4 regions of the Arthrobacter sp. B0316-1-20 genome follow, and region 1 is predicted to be linked to each of the others. Evidence: riboswitches for the same ligand, from Rfam matches in the RefSeq annotation. Region 1 holds a riboswitch; each other region holds the start of a gene.
The links. A riboswitch is a leader RNA that binds a small molecule or an ion and turns the genes downstream of it on or off. The one in region 1 is predicted to bind glycine.
Positions count from the first base shown of each region.

Region 2: linked by a shared signal. The riboswitch ahead of gcvP (aminomethyl-transferring glycine dehydrogenase) and the one ahead of gcvP (aminomethyl-transferring glycine dehydrogenase) in region 1 are both predicted to bind glycine.
Region 3: linked by a shared signal. The riboswitch ahead of gcvH (glycine cleavage system protein GcvH) and the one ahead of gcvP (aminomethyl-transferring glycine dehydrogenase) in region 1 are both predicted to bind glycine.
Region 4: linked by a shared signal. The riboswitch ahead of gcvP (aminomethyl-transferring glycine dehydrogenase) and the one ahead of gcvP (aminomethyl-transferring glycine dehydrogenase) in region 1 are both predicted to bind glycine.

Region 1 is NZ_JBNHHC010000170.1:64-3,783, forward strand. Features, by position in the region: partial or broken gene cycA (D-serine/D-alanine/glycine transporter) at 1-1,258, opposite strand, end outside; glycine riboswitch at 1,503-1,607, shown strand; glycine riboswitch at 1,609-1,722, shown strand; partial or broken gene gcvP (aminomethyl-transferring glycine dehydrogenase) at 1,774-3,720, shown strand, end outside.
Region 2 is NZ_JBNHHC010000005.1:128,843-133,866, forward strand. Features, by position in the region: gene AC5RW2_RS10115 (hypothetical protein) at 1-35, opposite strand, end outside; gene AC5RW2_RS10120 (GntR family transcriptional regulator) at 187-834, shown strand; gene AC5RW2_RS10125 (MFS transporter) at 1,055-2,365, shown strand; gene AC5RW2_RS10130 (mycothiol transferase) at 2,436-2,948, shown strand; glycine riboswitch at 3,024-3,124, shown strand; glycine riboswitch at 3,125-3,239, shown strand; gene gcvP (aminomethyl-transferring glycine dehydrogenase) at 3,295-5,024, shown strand, end outside.
Region 3 is NZ_JBNHHC010000014.1:7,626-12,649, reverse strand. Features, by position in the region: gene AC5RW2_RS21925 (zinc metalloprotease) at 1-1,369, opposite strand, end outside; gene AC5RW2_RS21920 (peptidoglycan-binding protein) at 1,377-2,138, opposite strand; glycine riboswitch at 2,532-2,633, shown strand; gene gcvH (glycine cleavage system protein GcvH) at 3,074-3,460, shown strand; gene glyA (serine hydroxymethyltransferase) at 3,469-4,782, shown strand; gene AC5RW2_RS21905 (L-serine ammonia-lyase) at 4,791-5,024, shown strand, end outside.
Region 4 is NZ_JBNHHC010000006.1:106,030-111,053, forward strand. Features, by position in the region: gene AC5RW2_RS11865 (S66 family peptidase) at 1-687, shown strand, start outside; gene AC5RW2_RS11870 (mycothiol transferase) at 819-1,331, shown strand; glycine riboswitch at 1,457-1,556, shown strand; gene gcvP (aminomethyl-transferring glycine dehydrogenase) at 1,728-4,607, shown strand; gene gcvT (glycine cleavage system aminomethyltransferase GcvT) at 4,623-5,024, shown strand, end outside.

The DNA.
Region 1 (3,720 bases):
AGTGCGGGCGGCGCTTCCGGTAGACGATGTAGCTGACCAGGATGATGGTCCAGACGAACATGAACAGCAGTGCGGAGATGGTGGTGACCAGCGTGAAGGCCGCGATGATCGATTCGCCGGCATACAGCAGCACGACGCCGGCCAGCAGGAAGGTGCAGGAGAAGACCAGCGCGTTGCGCGGCACCCGGCGCGGGGACAGGCGGCCGAAGGTCTTGGGGGCGTCGCCTTCATGCGCCAGGCCGAATACCATGCGCGAGGTGGAATATATCCCCGAATTCGCGCTGGATGCCGCGGAAGTGAGGACCACGAAGTTGATCACGCCGGCGGCGATGGCCAGCCCTGCGAGGGCGAACATGCCCACGAAGGGGCTGCGGTCCGCCGAGAATTCCCGCCACGGCGTCACAGAAACAATCACCGTCAGCGCGACCACGTAGAACAGCATCACACGGATCGGAATGGAATTGATGGCCTTGGGAAGGTTCTTTTCCGGATCCTTGGCCTCCGCCGCGGTAGTGCCCACCAGTTCGATGCCCACGAAGGCGAATACGGCGATCTGGAATCCGGCGATAAAGCCCATCGGGCCGGTCGGGAACATGCCGCCGTCGTTCCAGAGGTTAGCGAAGGTGGCCTCGGAGCCGTTCGGGGCGGTGAAGCCGGTGATGATGAATACCAGGCCGACCACGATGAGGCCAACGATGGCGATGATCTTGATCAGGGCGAACCAGAATTCGGTTTCACCGAAGGCCTTGACCGTGGGCAGGTTGAGCCCCAGCAGCAGCAGGATGGCGGCCAGCGCGGGGATCCAGAGCTGGAGGTCCGGCCACCAGAAGGCCACATAGCCGGCGATGGCGATCACGTCCGCGATGCCGGTGACAATCCAGCAGAACCAGTAGGTCCAGCCGGTGAAGAACCCGGCCCAGGGCCCCAGCAGGTCCGCGGCGAAGTCGCTGAAGGACTTGTAATTCAGGTTGGACAGCAGGATTTCGCCCATGGCCCGCATGACGAAGAAGAGCATGAAGCCGATGATCATGTAGACGAAGATGACCGACGGACCGGCCAGTGAAATCGTCTTGCCCGAACCCATGAACAGGCCGGTGCCGATGGCGCCGCCGATCGCGATCAGCTGGATGTGGCGGTTGGCGAGCTGGCGTTCGAGGTGGGGCTCGCCCTGGTGCTGCTCGTTGAAAGTGACCAAGTGGGAGTGGCCCTCCCCGGGAACCGCGGCTTCGGCGTCGGGCGGAATGGGGCGGTTGGACATCGGACTTCTTTCTGTCATCGGATCGATGGGCGCGCGGTGGTGCTAATCGTAAGGACCGGGCATGTCGTCCTTGTTCCGCCTCAGCGCACCTGAAATTCAGTGTGAGTCGGCTCACGAGCGAAAGTCAATTTGGTTGACGTTGCGGACGGTATGGGCGAAGCAGGGGGCGCCATGTAGAATCTTGCTCAAGGATAGGCTCCGGCGTATAGTTGTGAGTCGCATCACCCATAATTGAACATGCCTCTGAACCGCGGCGGGAGAGTCCTGCTGATGCTCAATCCGATCAGCAGGCGCCGTAGGAGCAAATCCTCCCCAGGAATCTCTCAGGCCCCTGTACCGCTGCGGCAAGGCAACTCTGGAAAGCAGTCAGGCGGCCAGCTCGCCGGACTCACCGACGGTGCAAGCGCCGAACCTGTGGAAACAGGTGGCGCGGAATCTCTCAGGTCCAATACAGAGCGGGGAGGAACTCGATCCGATTGGCGTCCCTGGACGCCGGAATACCCTGGAGTTCCCCCATGACGGTTCAATCAACAGAAACAGCCTTCGTCGACCGCCACATCGGCGCCCGCAGCAATGACGCGGAGACGATGCTCAAGCAGCTGGGCTACGCCAGCGTGGACCAGCTTGTCGACACCGCCGTTCCGGCGGACATCCGCCAGAGCGCGCCGCTGAACCTGCCGCCCGCCCGCAGCGAAATGGAAGTCCTTGCGGACCTGCGTGCGCTCGCTGCGAAGAACACCGTGGCCGTCCAGATGATTGGCCAGGGCTACTACGACACCGTGACCCCGCCGGTCATCCTGCGCAATGTCCTGGAGTCTCCGGCCTGGTACACCGCCTACACCCCCTACCAGCCCGAAATCTCGCAGGGCCGGCTCGAGGCCCTGCTCAACTTCCAGACCATGGTCGAGGACCTGACGGCACTGCCGATCGCCAACGCCTCCATGCTGGATGAAGCCACCGCCGTGGCCGAGGCCGTGCTGCTGATGCGCCGCGTCAACAAGGCGCACCAGGACGGCAAAGTCGTCCTGGACCAGGACGTGCTGCCGCAGACCATTGCAGTCGTTAAGGGCCGGGCCAAGGCACTGGACTTCGAGGTTGAGGTTGTGGACCTGTCCGCCGGACTGCCCGAAGGGGACATCGTCGGCATCGTGCTGCAGCAGCCGGGTGCCTCCGGCAACGTCGGCAGCCACGCTGCGGTGATCAAGGCCGCGAAGGCCCGCGGTGCCATGGTGACGGTCGCTGCCGACCTGCTGGCCCTCACTCTCATCACCCCGCCCGGCGACCAGGGCGCCGATATCGCCGTCGGCAACTCCCAGCGCTTCGGCGTGCCGCTGTTCTACGGTGGCCCGCACGCTGCCTACATGGCCGTGCGCACGGGCCTGGAGCGCTCGCTGCCGGGCCGGCTGGTCGGCGTCTCCAAGGACTCCGCCGGTACTGCCGCCTACCGTCTGGCCCTGCAGACACGCGAACAGCACATCCGCCGCGAAAAGGCCACGTCCAACATCTGCACGGCCCAGGCCCTGCTGGCGATCGTTTCCAGCATGTACGCCGTCTACCACGGCCCGGAGGGCCTGAAGGCCATCGCGCAGCGGACCAGCGGCCACGCCCGCACCCTGGCCTCCGTCCTCACGGGCGCCGGCTTGGAGCTCGCCTCGGAGCACTTCTTCGACACCCTCACCGTCCGCGTCCCGGGCCGTGCGGGCGAGGTCATCAAGGCCGCCGAGGCCAAGGGCATCAACCTGCGCAGCATCGACGCGGACCAGGTGGGCATCTCCTGCGACGAAACCACGACGGCGGCACACCTGGCCGCGGTTGCCGGAGCCTTCGGTGTCGACGACGCTGAGGCCAAGGTCCGGGCGGCCGCCTCGGCGACCCCCGGTTTCGAGCTGAAGTCTGACGTCGAACGCACCTCCGCGTACCTGACCCACCCTGTCTTCCACATGCACCGGTCCGAGACGCAGATGCTCCGCTACCTGCGCCGCCTGTCCGACCGCGACCTGGCGCTGGACCGGACCATGATTCCGCTGGGCTCCTGCACCATGAAGCTGAACGCGACGGCGGAGATGGAATCCATCAGCTGGCCGGAGTTCGCCTCCATCCACCCCTTCGCTCCGGATCACCAGACCGTGGGCTGGCGGGAACTGATCGCCGACCTGGAGGCCCGGCTGTCCGAGATCACCGGCTACGCCGGCGTCTCCATCCAGCCGAACGCCGGATCGCAAGGCGAGTACGCCGGCCTGCTGGCCATCCGCCGTTACCACCTGGCCAACGGCGATGACCAGCGCGATGTCTGCCTGATCCCTGCTTCCGCACACGGCACCAACGCCGCGTCCGCGGTGCTGGCGGGCCTGAAGGTCGTCGTCGTGGCCACCGCGCACGACGGCACGATCGACCACGCCGACCTGAAGGCAAAGATCGAGAAGCATGCCGACCAGCTGGCCGGCATCATGATCACCTACCCG
Region 2 (5,024 bases), on a different contig from region 1:
GTGGCGTTCATCCGGGCACCATACATGGCGTTCATCCGGCACCTCCTGACTGCACGATTAGAACCTGCCGCACGACGCTGTGCCGCAGGTCTCACCAGAGTAGCCAGCGGCCTGACCCCGATCCACCTTTTCCCGTACATTACTTATATGTGACGCCAGTCATACCCCACGCGGCAGGAGGTCTTCATGGTGGGCAGCACGGCCGATCGGGCGGAAGAAATGGACAAGGCCGTCCAGAGGGTACGGGACGAGATCCTGTCCGGCGGACTGGCACCTGGCACCCCGGTGAGCGTGTCCGGACTCGCCAGCCGGTTTGGCACCGAAAACGCCCTGATGCACGACGCCGTCGCAGCCCTCGCCGAAGAAGGCCTGATTGAAGCGACCGGGCATGAACACCGCATCGTCACCCTCGGCCCACACCAGGCTGTCCAGCTCCTGGACGTGATGGGCGTGGTGCTGGTGGCGCTGTTCGAACGAGCGGCCCCGAGGTTGTCGCCCGAGGACACCAGCAGAATGGCCACCTTGGCGGATGATCTGCGGACCGCCCTGCAGCACGAAGACATGCTGGCGTCGCACCGTGCCATCGGCGGCCTGGTGGACATCATCCTTCAAGCAGGCGACCATCAGGAACTGCGGGAAGTGAACACCCATGTGCTCGGCCGTTCCCTGGCCCGGCTGCACCTTTTCCAACATGCGATCGCCTATCCCATCTGGACCGACGGCTGGGACGAGACAGTGCAGTACTTGCAGCGCGGCCAGTCCGAGGCTGCCGTGGAAAGGCTCCGCCGGACGTTCTGGATCCTCGCCGAAGAACTGGCGCCGGAGAGTTCGTAGCCGGCCTGCGGGTCTGCCGGGAGGCGGCCCGGTGAGGGGATAAGGTGAAACCCGGCCGGATTGATCCGGCCGTCCCCGCCCGGCCGTTCGACCCCATGGACCAAGCTTGACCTCGACCGCACAACAGACTGCCGATACCCAACCGCGTTCCGAGGACCGCTCCCGCTCCAACCCCAGTCCGGTACCCCGGAAGCCCGGTCCGTTTGCAGGCCGCTTGACCGTGCTCGCCGGCATTCTCTTGCTCGCGCTGAGCCTCCGGCTGGCCGTCTCCGGCGTCTCGCCGGTGCTGGCAGACATGGCCGCGGATCTGCCGTTCGGTACCGCCTCCACCGGAGTGTTGGGCATGCTGCCCACCGCGGCCTTCGCCGCCGCTGGGTTCGCCGTGCCGGTACTGCTGCGGCGACTCGGGTTGGAAGCCCTGCTGTTGGTGGCAATCCTCATGGCCGCGGTCGGCCAACTCGGCCGGGCGATGGCCTCGGACGTGCCGTCGTTCCTGGTCCTGTCCGGCCTGACCATGGCCGGCTACGGCGTCGGCAACATCCTGCTGCCGCCGCTGGTGAAGCGTTATTTCCCCGATCGGATCGGCCTGGTCACGGCGCTCTACGTGACGCTGCTGGCGGTCAGCACAGCGTTCAGCCCGCTGCTGGCCGTGCCGCTTGAGCAGGCCGCCGGCTGGCGTTTCTCGATCGGGGTCTGGGCAGCCGTGAGCGTGGCGGCCCTTGTGCCGTGGTTGGTGACTGCGTGGACGGAGCATTCCCGGCGCAAAATCTCCCGCCTGGTGCTGCAGCCCTACCGCCCCGGCGGTTTGGACCCGCTTCAGCAAGCGCACCGCGACGGCGCACGGCCGCCGATGGGCCATGCCGCGGCGGCCCCGGCGGGTGTTGGCGGCGCGGGTCCAGCCGGTCCCGCGCCCGGTGCCGCAGCCACCACCACCAGCACGACGGCGGTGCGCGTCTGGCGATCGCCGCTCGCCTGGGGTTTGGCCCTGGTTTTCGCCGGGACCTCGTCCAATACCTTTGCCATGTTCACCTGGCTGCCGCCGTTGCTGGTGGACAGCGGGATGTTGCCGCCGATGGCCGGCACCATGCTGGCCTACTACGCCATCCTGGCCCTGCCGACCAGCCTGCTGGTGCCGCTGATCGCGGCGCGGTTGCGCAATCCGCTGGGCCTGGGCCTGCTCTTCATCGGCTTCTACGCGGCCGGGTACGCCGGCCTGCTGCTCTCGCCGTCGTTCGGTACCTGGCTCTGGATCACCTTGGCCGGCTTGGGGCAGGGCACCTTCGCCCTGGCCCTGCTGTTGGTCAACCTCCGGACCCGAACCACCGCCGGCGCCGGAGCGCTGTCCGGGTTCGCGCAAGGGATCGGCTACACCGTCGCCTGCGCCGGTCCGCTGGCCTTCGGGCTGCTGCGCGACGTCAGCGGCGGCTGGGGTGCTTCCTTCGGTTTGTTGGGCGCCGCCCTGCTTCTCCTGGCGGTCGGCCTGGTCATTGTGGGACGCCCCCGGTATCTGGAGGACTCGGTCCGGAACTGAAGCGGCGGCCCGTTCCGCGGCCAGCCGGGCGCCGGTAGGCTGACGGCAGAGTCCGCTACGAGGAGGCGCCATGAAGTTCAATGACCTGCTGGCCGATGCCTACGGGCGGATCCAGGAACGCGTCCACCATGTGCTGGAAGGCCTGGACGCCGACCAGCTGGCTGCCCAACCGGGCGGCGACAGCAACTCGATCGGCTGGCTGGTCTGGCACCTGACCCGCATCCAGGACGACCACATAGCCGATGTCGCCGGCACCCAGCAGTACTGGCTTGCCGGCTGGTCTGAGCGCTTCGACCTGCCGCTGGCCGAGAAGGACCATGGTTTCGGCCACACGCCCGAACAAGTGGCGGCGGTCCGGGTGGAATCGGCCGACTTGCTCCGCGACTATTACGACGACGTGCATGCCGGCACGCTGGCCTACCTGGCCGGACTCACCGAGGACGATCTGGACCGGATTGTCGACACCCGGTGGGATCCGCACGTGAAGCTGGGCGTCCGGCTGGTGAGCGTGATGGACGACTGCATGGAACACATCGGCCAAGCCGCGTATGTGAAGGGCATGCTCGCCCGCGGGGAAGTCTAGGAGCCGTCACCACCTTGTTGCCCGGGGGCGGCTGGACTACCATTCAAGGAGTTAGAAACAACTGCATACAGCCTTCGACATGCGGCGGGAGAGTCCTGCTGAGCACTAGGTCAGCAGGCGCCGTAGGAGCAATACCTCCCCAGGAATCTCTCAGGCCCCTGTACCGCCGCGGAGAGGCAACTCTGGAAAGCAGCCGGACCGTTCGTGGACCGGCTCACCGACGGTGCAAGCAGGAACCGGCCCCCGTGCCGTCCTGCGGAATCTCTCAGGTTCAGCCACAGAGCGGGGAGGAACCCTTCACTACCGGCATGGCCACCCCATGGCGGAGATTAACTGGAGTTCCTCAATGACGGCTAAAGCCAACCTCGCCACCCGGCCCGGCAGCACTTCCTTCGCAGACCGCCACATTGGCCCGCGCCGGAACGACGCGGAAGCCATGCTTAAGCAGTTGGGCTATGCAAGTGTCGACGATCTCGTGGATGCTGCGGTGCCCGCAGACATCCGCCAGCAGGAGCCGCTTGCCCTGCCCGAGGCGCGCAGCGAAGCTCAGGTTCTGGGCGACCTGCGGGCCCTGGCTGCCAAGAACGTGATGGCCGTGCAGATGATCGGCCAAGGCTACTTCGACACCATCACTCCGCCAGTGATCCGCCGCAATGTGGTGGAGGACCCGGCCTGGTACACCGCCTACACCCCGTACCAGCCGGAAATCTCGCAGGGCCGGCTGGAGGCGCTGCTGAACTTCCAGACCATGGTGCAGGACCTGACCGCGCTGCCGATCGCCAACGCCTCGCTGCTGGACGAAGCCACCGCGGTGGCCGAAGCCGTGCTGCTGATGCGCCGCTCCAACAAGGCCAAGGCCGCCGGCAAGACCGTGCTGGACGCGGACCTGCTGCCGCAGACCATCGCCGTCGTCAAGGGCCGGGCCAAGGCTCTGGACTTCGAGGTTGAGGTGGCCGACCTTTCCGCCGGGCTGCCCGAGGGCGATATTTCCGGCATCGTGCTGCAGCAGCCGGGAGCCTCCGGCCGCGTCTTCGACCATGCTCCGGTGATCGCGCAGGCCAAGGAACGCGGCGCCATGGTCACCGTGGCCGCGGACCTGCTGGCCCTGACCCTGATCACGCCGCCGGGCGAGCAGGGGGCGGACATCGCCGTCGGCAATACCCAGCGTTTCGGCGTCCCGCTGTTCTTCGGCGGCCCGCATGCCGCCTACATGGCGGTGCGCAAGGGACTTGAGCGCTCGCTGCCCGGCCGCCTGGTGGGTGTGTCCAAGGACGACGCCGGCCGCCCCGCCTACCGTCTGGCGCTGCAGACCCGCGAGCAGCACATCCGCCGCGAGAAGGCCACCTCCAACATCTGCACCGCGCAGGCGCTGCTCGCCGTGGTGGCCAGCATGTACGCGGTTTACCACGGTCCCGAGGGGCTGAAGGCAATCGCGCAGCACGCCAACCAGGCCGCCCGCACCCTCGCCGGGGTGCTCACCGGCGCCGGCTTCAGCCTGGCCGCCGACCAGTTCTTTGACACGCTCACGGTGAAGGCGCCGGGCAAGGCCGCGGAGATCGTCGCGGCCGCCGAGGCCAAGGGCGTGAACCTGCGCCACGTCGACGCCGACCAGGTGGGCATTTCCACCGATGAAACAACGACGGCGGAGCACCTCGCCTTGGTTGCGGAGGCGTTCGGCGTGGAGGGCGCGGCCGGCAGGACCGCCGAGTCCGCTGCCGGGCCGCGCTTCGAGCTGCCGGAAGACCTGCTGCGCAGCTCGTCCTACCTGGACCACCCGGTGTTCCACAGCTACCGCTCCGAGACCCGGATGCTGCGCTACCTGCGCCGGCTGTCCGACCGCGACCTGGCGCTGGACCGGACCATGATCCCGCTGGGCTCCTGCACCATGAAGCTGAATGCCACGGCGGAAATGGAAGCGATGACCTGGCCGGAATTCGCCTCCATCCACCCGTTCGCTCCCGCCAGCCAGACGGCCGGCTGGCGCGAACTGATCGCCGACCTGGAGGAACGCCTCGCCGCGATCACCGGCTACGCGGGTGTCTCCATCCAGCCCAACGCCGGCTCGCAGGGCGAATA
Region 3 (5,024 bases), on a different contig from region 1:
CCAGAACGGCTGCGGCGGCGGCCATGGCGGTCACCCGCCGGAGCGGCCGGCCACGGGTTTTCGCCCAGGCCGCCGTGCCAAGCTGGCGGGCCAGGCGCAGCAGGATGTAGGCGATCCCGAGAACGGGAAGCGCGACGGCGGTGATCGCCAGGACACGCACGGCCATGCCGGCGACATCGCCGTCCGAACCGGCGTCGGCCAGCAGCCTTTGCTGGTCCATGATGCTGGCCCAGGCCGTCCCCAGGACCCGGGGAAGCGAGACCACCATCATGGCCAGGCAAAACAGGAGCAGCGGCACCGTGACCAGGACCCAGGCGGTCACGACGGCCCTGGCCCAGGGCTTGAGCAGCTTGGGTTCGGGGTCGGACCACCGCCAGGGCAGCAGCCCCAGCAGGGTGGGCTTGATCCGTTGGAACAGGTCGGGAACCCCGGTGGCGTCGGCGAGGATGTGGTAGCCGTCGAAGCGGACCAGGGGCAGCAGTTGGCGCACCATCTGCAGGATCTGGGTCACCACCACCAGCAGCAGGGCGTCGAAGCCGGTGAGCCACCAGACGCCTATCGTGCCCACCACGACGATGGCGTTGAAGTACAGGCCGCCCAGGTCCGTGCGGAGCCGGCCGCCGCGTCCCAGGCGGTAGGAGTCGGTGACATCGGTGTAGAAGGCCGGCCAGATCAGGTACAGGCCCACGCCCATGGCTCCCGGCGTCGCGCCGCCGCGGCGCGCCCCGGCGGCATGGCCGAACTCGTGGAAGCCGGCCGAGAGGATGGTGATGGCGAACACCAGGAGCAGCAGGCCGGGATTGGCGAAGGCCTGGTGCGTTGCCGAACCGAGGCCCTTGACCATGAGCACCCACCAGCACGCCGCCAGGAAGGCCAGGGTCACGGGCAGGGCGATCAGCGGATGGAACAGGACGGCGAACGGAGCCGTCAGCTTCCGGGTCAGCGCGGGGTCGGTGACCGTGTAGCGGAAGCGCATGCCCAGCAGCGGGCTCGCCTTTTTGACGTCGGGCTGCGAGCCGTCGGCGAGCCGCAGCAGGCCCAGCGGCAGCAGCTGTTTGTCGATCAGGGTCTGCACGTTTCCGGCAGTGATTAGCCTGCCGGACTTCTCACCGGCGTGCTCGGCAATCTGGTCGAGGCTCCGGGAGCCGTCGACGCCCTCCAGAATGGCATACAGGAGCGGGGTGAGCTGGAGCGTCTGGCCGTCCGCGCGCCGGACCAGCGCGGGCGGCTCCCGGTAGCCGGATCCCCGTGCAGGTCCGAGGAGCTGCACGCCGTCGGCCAGCGCCGGGACGTCAATCAAAGGGGCAGCCGACCGGCCGCCGGGCAGCGGGTCACTCGTGGCCGGCGGCCGGCTCGGACTGATGCTCATTCAGGGACTATTGTTCGAGGTCGGACTGCTGGCCGGCGCTGGCCTGGGCGCTGCCGTCAATCTGCTGGTTGATGATGGCGTCCTGCTGCGCCACCGCGACGGCGTTGCTGTCGATCGAGCCGATATTCGCCGCCACCGCGGCGTCGATCGGCGCGGCAACGTTGGCGTTGGCGGCCACGGCGCCGTTGATCGGGGCGGCGATATCGGCGTCCGCGGCCAGATCGACGTTGACGTTGAGCAGGTTCCCGTCGAGGGTCGACCCGAGGCCTTCCGTGACGGATCCGGTGTCGGGCAGGGTGCCGTCCGGCAGGGTCCCGTCCGGCAGCAGCGCCGGAGCAGTTTCCTCCTGCCCGGTGGCGCCCTGGGCAAGGCCGGAATCGCCGACGGCGGCGCCCGTCCCGGCAGCGGAACCGGCCGTTGCCCCGGTGTCCTCCAGGGTGTCATTGCCCTGGTCGATGGTGCTGTCCTGGGTCGACTCGGCGGTCGCGTCGGCGGTGATGCCCTGATTGATGATGACCCCCTGGTCGGACAGGGCCTGCGCCGTGGAGCCGGACGAGAGGAGGTTGGCCGAGGCGGCGGCATCGATGGGGGCCGCCACGTTGGCGTTCGCCGCGACGGCCAGGTCGATCGGCGCGGCCGCATCGATGGCCAGGTCGAGATCGGCATTCAGATCCAGGATGGACGCGACTTCCTTGTCCGGCAGCGCGGTCCCGGACTGGGATTCGAGTTCCTCCGGCGATAGCGGCGTGCGTCCCATGTCGTTGCTCATCAAAATCTCCGTCTCCGGCGCAAAGCGCCATTCGTTCCAACCCGTTGTCGAAACCTGTCGATTCTTGTCAACGGCCCGGCGGTACCGGCGCCTCGGTCATCAGCCTTCCTCTCGACGACATCAACGCAAAGCATACTGATGAATCCATTCATTGTGTAGGCGCCGACGTTCGGCCGCACGCGCAGAGGCGGACGCGGCCCTGGATGTGCGGGGACGGCGAGTGACTGCCGGCTGGACCTTCGGAGAGCGGCGGCCGGCGGGACGCGACCTTGAATTGGCGGCCGGCGCAACCCTGGAGCGGCAACGGGGCCCGATGTTTGGCGGCGTGAATTTGGGCTCTTACCGGCACTGTGTGTAGGGTGTGAGGCGAATCACCCACAACTGAATGCCTTTCGAACCGTGGCGGGAGAGTCCTCTCCGCACACCATCCGGGCAGGCGCCGTAGGAGCAAATCCTCCCCAGGAATCTCTCAGGCCCATGTACCGCCGCGGCTAGGCAACTCTGGAAAGCAGCCAGGCAGCAGCCTGGCTCACCGACGGTGCAAGCGGAACACACTCCGCGGAATCTCTCAGGTCAAATACAGAGCGGGGAGGAACCCAATCCCAGCCGAGCCCTCGGGCCGGCCCAATCTTGGAGTTCCTCATGACTTCTGACCTGCAGCGGCGCGTCCTCCGCAGCCATCGCTCAAAGACTTGGTTGCCGGCCCTGGCCCCACCTTAATTCCCGCCCCGTCGTTCCCGGTGCCCGCGCCCTGATCCTCGAGCCAAGGAGTCCGGGGATCTGGCGACCAGCGACCGCTTCAGCGAAGCCATGATCGCCGTCCGCACGTGCTTCCGCCCCGAAGCGTCAAGGCGAACAAAACGGGTGCACTACAGGGGCCGAGGCGACCTCCTCTCATCTCCTCAACAAAAAGCGTGTTTAAGAAAGGCATCACAGTGAGCAAAGTCAACGCCGAACTACGATACTCCGCGGAGCACGAGTGGGTGGCCGCCGACGGTTCCGGCCCGTCCAGGATCGGCGTTTCTGCCGTGGCAACCGAGGCGCTGGGCGACATCGTGTACGTGGATCTCCCCGAGGTCGGTACCGTCGTGACGGCCGGCGAGACCTGCGGTGAAATCGAGTCCACCAAATCCGTTTCGGACCTCTACTCCCCGGTGACCGGTGAGGTCATCGAAGTCAACGGCGACGCCGTGGCCGACCCCGCCGTGATCAACGATGACCCCTACGGTGCCGGCTGGCTGTTCACCGTCCAGGTGTCGGAGGAGGGCCCGCTGCTTTCCGCCGAGGAGTACGCCTCCGCCAACGGTGGTGAAGTAGCGTGAGCGCGGCAATGACGGCGGTCGCCAGCACCAGCCTGAACGCGGACCTGGGTGTCCTCGATCCGGAAATTGCCGCCCAGATCGACAACGAGCTGCGCCGCCAACAGTCCGGGCTGGAAATGATCGCCTCCGAGAACCACACCCCCGTCGCCGTCATGCAGGCCCAGGGCTCGGTGCTAACCAACAAATACGCCGAGGGTTACCCGGGGCGCCGGTACTACGGCGGCTGCGAGCACGTCGACGTGATCGAGCAGCTGGCCATCGACCGGGTCAAGGATCTGTTCGGCGCCGGCTTCGCCAACGTCCAGCCGCACTCCGGCGCGCAGGCCAACGCCTCGGTAATGCACGCCCTGATCAAGCCCGGCGACACCATCCTGGGACTGAACCTGGCCCACGGCGGACACCTGACCCACGGCATGAAGATCAACTTCTCCGGCAGGCTCTACAACGTGGCCGCCTATGGCGTCTCCGAGGAGGACCACCGGGTCGACATGGCCGAGGTGGAGCGGCTGGCGCACGAGCACCAGCCGCAGCTGATCATCGCCGGCTGGTCCGCCTACCCGCGCGAGCTCGACTTCGCGGAATTCCGCCGGATCGCCGACGACGTCGGGGCGTACCTGATGGTGGACATGGCACACATCGCCGGCCTGGTGGCCGCCGGCCTGCACGCCAGCCCGGTGCCGCACGCCCACGTGGTCACGTCCACCACGCACAAGACGCTGGCGGGTCCGCGCGGCGGCATCATCCTGACCAACGAGGCGGACATCGCCAAGAAGATCAATTCCGCGGTGTTCCCCGGCCAGCAGGGCGGGCCGCTCGAACATGTCATCGCGGGCAAGGCCGTGGCGTTCAAGGTTGCCGCCTCCGAGGAATTCGCCGACCGCCAGCAGCGTACGCTGGCGGGCGCACGGATCCTGGCCGAGCGGCTGTCGCAGCAGGACGTTGCGGAGAAGGGCATCACGGTGCTGACCGGCGGCACGGACGTGCACCTGGTCCTGGTTGACCTGCGCAATTCGGAGCTGGACGGCCAGCAGGGCGAGGACCTTCTGGCCGCCATCGACATCACGGTGAACCGCAACGCGGTGCCGTTCGACCCGCGGCCGCCCATGGTCACCTCCGGCCTGCGCATCGGCACGCCGGCGCTGGCCACCCGCGGCTTCGGCGACGAGGCGTTCCGCGAGGTCGCGGACATCATTGCCGAGGCCCTCATCGCCGGGCCGGCCAATGCCCTGTCCGGCCTGAAGGACCGGGTGGAGGCGCTGGCCCAGGCGCATCCGCTCTACCCGGACCTGGCACCGGTTTCCACGCCCACCGAAGGGCGCTGAGGAGCATCATGGCCGTCGGCGTCTTCGACCTCTTTACCGTGGGCATCGGTCCGTCCAGTTCGCACACCGTCGGTCCGATGCGGGCGGCCGCGGTCTTTGCCGGGGAACTGATGTCAACGGGTGTGCTGGACCGGGTCGCCGGACTGCGGGTGGACCTGTACGGATCCCTCGCGGCCACCGGCCGCGGCCACGGCACGTTCACGGCGGTGATGCTCGGGCTGGAAGGTTTCCAGCCCGAGCAG
Region 4 (5,024 bases), on a different contig from region 1:
TGGCTGTGGTCGGTCGGGATAGCAGGCTACTACGGGGGCTCGACCCAGGTGCACCTCGGAGCCGGGCCGCACATTGACGACCAGCACCTCGCGTCGCTGAAGGCAGCGCTCTTTAAGGGCGGTGAGCTGGAGATTGTTGACCCAGGCGAGTCCGAGGACTTCGGGCCGGACTGGCTGACGCCACAAGCCCTTGTCAACTTCGGTGAACGGGAACCCACGCAGCCGTGGACGTGGGCGGGGCCCGAGCGGGAAGCGACCGGCCGCACCTGGGGCGGGTGCCTGGAAGTCATCGATCAGCTGGCCATGGCCGATCGGCTGCCGCCCCTGGGAGCCCTCGAGGGGTCGATCCTGATTGTTGAAACCAGTGAGGAGTTGCCTCCGGCAGCGTGGGTCAAGAGATGGGTCCGGGCATTGGGGGAACGGGGCGTCCTCTCGGCGGTGGAAGGAGTGCTCGTCGCCCGGCCTCCGGTGAGCAGTCACGGTACCGTCCCGCCAGCGGAGGAGCGTGCCCGGCTCCGCGCCGCGCAACGCGATGCAGTCCTCGCCGAGATAAAGCGCTACAACGACCCGGCCGTCGTCTGCATCGGAGTCCCGTTCGGCCATACCCGTCCGCAATGGATCGTGCCCTACGGAGGGACAATGCGGCTCAATGGCCGGGATCGAACCATCACGGCCGATTACAGTTGACCGCTGAGGCAGGCGGTCCGGGCGACGGATGCGCGGCTGCGTGAGCGTCCCCGCGCCTGCGGGCAGGCACGCATTCCTCGCCGTGGCCCCGGCCGGTAAGCTGGCGCCACAGTCGACCGGCGGGAGGCGCCATGAAGTTCAACGACCTGCTCGCAGATGCCTACGGCAGGATCCAGGAGCGCGTCCACTCCGTGCTGGACGGGCTGGACGCCGGACAACTGGCCGCCCGGCCCGGCGGTGACAGCAACTCGATTGCCTGGCTTATCTGGCATCTGACGCGCATCCAGGACGACCATATTGCCGATGTCGCCGGCACGGACCAGTACTGGCTGACCGGCTGGGCGGAGCGGTTCGACCTGCCGCTGCCCCGGAAGGACCATGGCTACGGCCACACGTCGCAGCAGGTGGCGGCCGTCCGGGTCGAATCGGCCGACCTGCTGCGCGGCTACTACGACGACGTCCATGCCGGCACCCTGGAGTATCTGGCCGGACTGAGCGAGGATGACCTGGACCGGATCGTGGACACCCGGTGGGACCCGCACGTCAGCCTGGGGGTGCGGCTGGTCAGCGTCCTGGACGACTGCCTGGAGCACGTCGGACAGGCCGCCTACGTGAAGGGCATGCTCTCGCGCACCGATGCCTAGCGGCGGCCACGCGGGTTCCGGCGCCCCCGCGGCGGCCGCAAGCCGCGCCGTCGGGCGTCGCCGCCTTGTTGCGCGCCAGCCGCTGGACTACCATTCAAGGAGTCAGTACAACTGCATACAGCCTTCGACATGCGGCGGGAGAGTCCTGCTGGGTACCAGTCAGCAGGCGCCGTAGGAGCAATACCTCCCCAGGAATCTCTCAGGCCCCTGTACCGCCGCGAAGAGGCAACTCTGGAAAGCAGCCGGACCGTTCAGGACCGGCTCACCGACGGTGCAAGCAGGAGGCGGCCCCTTGGGCCACAGCCTGCGGAATCTCTCAGGTTCAGTCACAGAGTGGGGAGGAACCCTTCACTACCGGCATGGTCAGCCCAGCCGGGGATAACTGGAGTTCCTCACATGACGGCTAAGTCCACCAGCGCTACCCGGCCCGGCAGCGCCTCCTTCACCGACCGACACATCGGTCCGCGCCGGAACGACGCGGAAACCATGCTCAAGCAGTTGGGCTACGGCAGCATCGACGAGCTGGTGGACGCGGCCGTGCCCGCCGACATCCGCCAGCAGGAACCGCTGGCGCTGCCCGCCGCCCGCAGCGAGTCCCAGGTCCTGGGGGACCTGCGCGCCCTCGCCGCGAAGAACGTGACGGCCGTGCAGATGATCGGCCAGGGCTACTACGACACCATCACGCCGCCGGTGATCCGCCGCAACGTGGTGGAAGACCCGGCCTGGTACACCGCCTACACCCCGTACCAGCCGGAAATTTCGCAGGGCCGGCTGGAGGCGCTGCTGAACTTCCAGACCATGGTCCAGGACCTCACCGCGCTGCCGATCGCCAACGCCTCCCTGCTGGACGAAGCCACCGCAGTGGCCGAAGCCGTGCTGTTGATGCGCCGGTCCAACAAGTCCAAGTCCGCCGGCAAGACCGTGCTGGACGCGGACCTGCTGCCGCAGACCATCGCCGTCGTTAAGGGCCGGGCCGAGGCGCTGGACTTCGACGTAGAGGTTGCCGACCTCTCCGCCGGCCTGCCGGACGGCGACATCTCGGGCATCGTGCTGCAGCAGCCGGGAGCCTCCGGCCGGGTGTTTGACCAGGCTCCGGTCATCGCGCAGGCCAAGGAGCGCGGCGCCTTGGTCACCGTGGCCGCCGACCTGCTGGCGCTGACCCTGATCACGCCGCCGGGCGAGCAGGGCGCGGACATCGCCGTCGGCAACACCCAGCGTTTTGGCGTGCCGCTCTTCTTCGGCGGCCCGCACGCCGCCTACATGGCCGTCCGCAAGGGGCTGGAGCGTTCCTTGCCCGGCCGCCTGGTGGGGGTCTCGAAGGACGACGCCGGCCGCCCCGCCTACCGCCTGGCGCTGCAGACCCGCGAGCAGCACATCCGCCGCGAGAAGGCCACCTCCAACATCTGCACCGCGCAGGCACTGCTGGCCGTCGTGGCCAGCATGTACGCCGTCTACCACGGCCCCGAGGGCCTGAAGGCGATCGCGCAGCACGCCAATGAGGCCGCCCGCACGCTGGCAGGCGTGCTCACCGGCGCCGGGTATGCGCTGGCGGCAGACCGGTTCTTCGACACCCTCACGGTGAAGGCTCCGGGCAAGGCCGCCGAGATCGCCGCCGCCGCCGAGGCCAAGGGCGTGAACCTGCGCCGCATCGACGCCGACCACGTCGGCATTTCCGCCGATGAAACGACGACGGCGGAGCACCTCGCCCTGGTCGCGGAGGCCTTCGGCGTGGAGGACGCCGCCGGCAAGACCGCCGAAACGGCCGGGAACGCCGGCTTCGAGCTGCCGGAGGAGCTGCTGCGCAGCTCCTCCTACCTGGACCATCCGGTGTTCCACAGCCATCGCTCCGAGACCCAGATGCTGCGCTACCTGCGCCGGCTGTCTGACCGAGACCTGGCCCTGGACCGGACCATGATCCCGCTGGGCTCGTGCACCATGAAGCTGAATGCGACGGCGGAAATGGAGGCGATGACCTGGCCGGAATTCGCGTCCATCCACCCGTTCGCCCCGGCCAGCCAGACCGCCGGCTGGCGCGAGCTGATCACCGATCTGGAGGAACGACTCGCGGCGATCACCGGCTACGCCGGCGTCTCCATCCAGCCCAACGCCGGTTCGCAGGGCGAATACGCCGGCCTGCTCGCCATCCGCCGCTACCACTTGGCCAACGGCGACGACCAGCGCGACGTCTGCCTGATCCCCGCCTCCGCGCACGGCACCAACGCCGCCTCGGCCGTGCTGGCCGGCATGAAGGTTGTCGTGGTCGCCACGGCACCGGACGGCACCATCGACCACGCCGACCTGCGCGCGAAGATCGACCAGAACGCCGACTCGCTTTCGGCCATCATGATCACCTATCCGTCAACGCACGGCGTGTACGACGCGGACGTGCGCGACGTCTGCGAGGCGGTCCATGCCGCCGGCGGGCAGGTGTACATCGACGGGGCCAACCTCAACGCGCTGGTAGGACTCGCGCAGCCGGGCAAGTTCGGCGGCGACGTCTCCCACCTGAACCTGCACAAGACCTTCTGCATCCCGCACGGGGGCGGCGGCCCCGGCGTCGGGCCGGTAGCGGTGGCCGAACACCTGGTGCCGTTCCTGCCGGGCAACGCCGCGCTGGCCGAACACGAAGGCAAGGGCGTGCCCGTCTCGGCCAGCGAGTACGGCTCGGCCGGCGTGCTGCCGATCTCCTGGGCCTACGTGGCCATGATGGGGGCCGAGGGCCTGACCGAGGCAACGAAGAGCGCCCTGCTGGCCGCGAACTACGTCGCCGCCCGGCTGAACGAGCACTTCCCGGTGCTCTACACCGGCAACGACGGGCTGGTCGCGCACGAGTGCATCCTGGACCTGCGCGAACTCACCGCCAAGTCGGGGGTGACCGCCGAGGACGTGGCCAAGCGCCTGATCGACTACGGCTTCCACGCGCCCACCCTGTCCTTCCCCGTGGCCGGCACCCTGATGGTGGAGCCGACCGAGTCCGAGGACCTGACGGAGATTGAGCGGTTTATCGACGCGATGATCGCGATCAAGGGCGAAATCGACCAGGTGATCGCCGGCGACTTCCCGCTCGACGCCAGCCCGCTGCGCCTGGCCCCGCACACCGCCGCCGCCGTGGTCAGCTCCGACTGGGACCGGCCGTACACCCGGGAGCAGGCCGCCTTCCCGGTACCGGGCCTGCAAGTGGACAAATACTTCGCCCCGGTGGGACGGATCGACGGCGCCGGCGGCGACCGCAACCTGATCTGCAGCTGCCCGCCGCCCGAAGCCTTCGAGAACTAGAGAGGTCAGCACCGCATGACTACCGAGACCACCACCATGCCCCGCCACACCGCGCTCTACGAGGAACACGAGCGGCTGGGTGCCTCCTTCACCGACTTCGGCGGCTGGATGATGCCGCTGAAGTACAGCAGCGAACTGGCCGAGCACCGCGCCGTGCGCAACAGCGCCGGCCTGTTCGACCTCTCCCACATGGGCGAAGTTTGGGTCACCGGCCCGGAGGCCGGGAAGTTCCTGGACTACGCACTCGTCGGCAAGCTCTCCGCCGTCACCGAGGGCCGGGCCAAGTATTCGCTGATCTGCAACGCCGACGGCGGCATCATCGATGACCTGATCATCTACCGGCGTCCCGCCGACCAGCACGGGGACCGTTACCTGGTGGTGCCCAATGCCGGCAACGCCCCGACGGTTGCCGCGGAA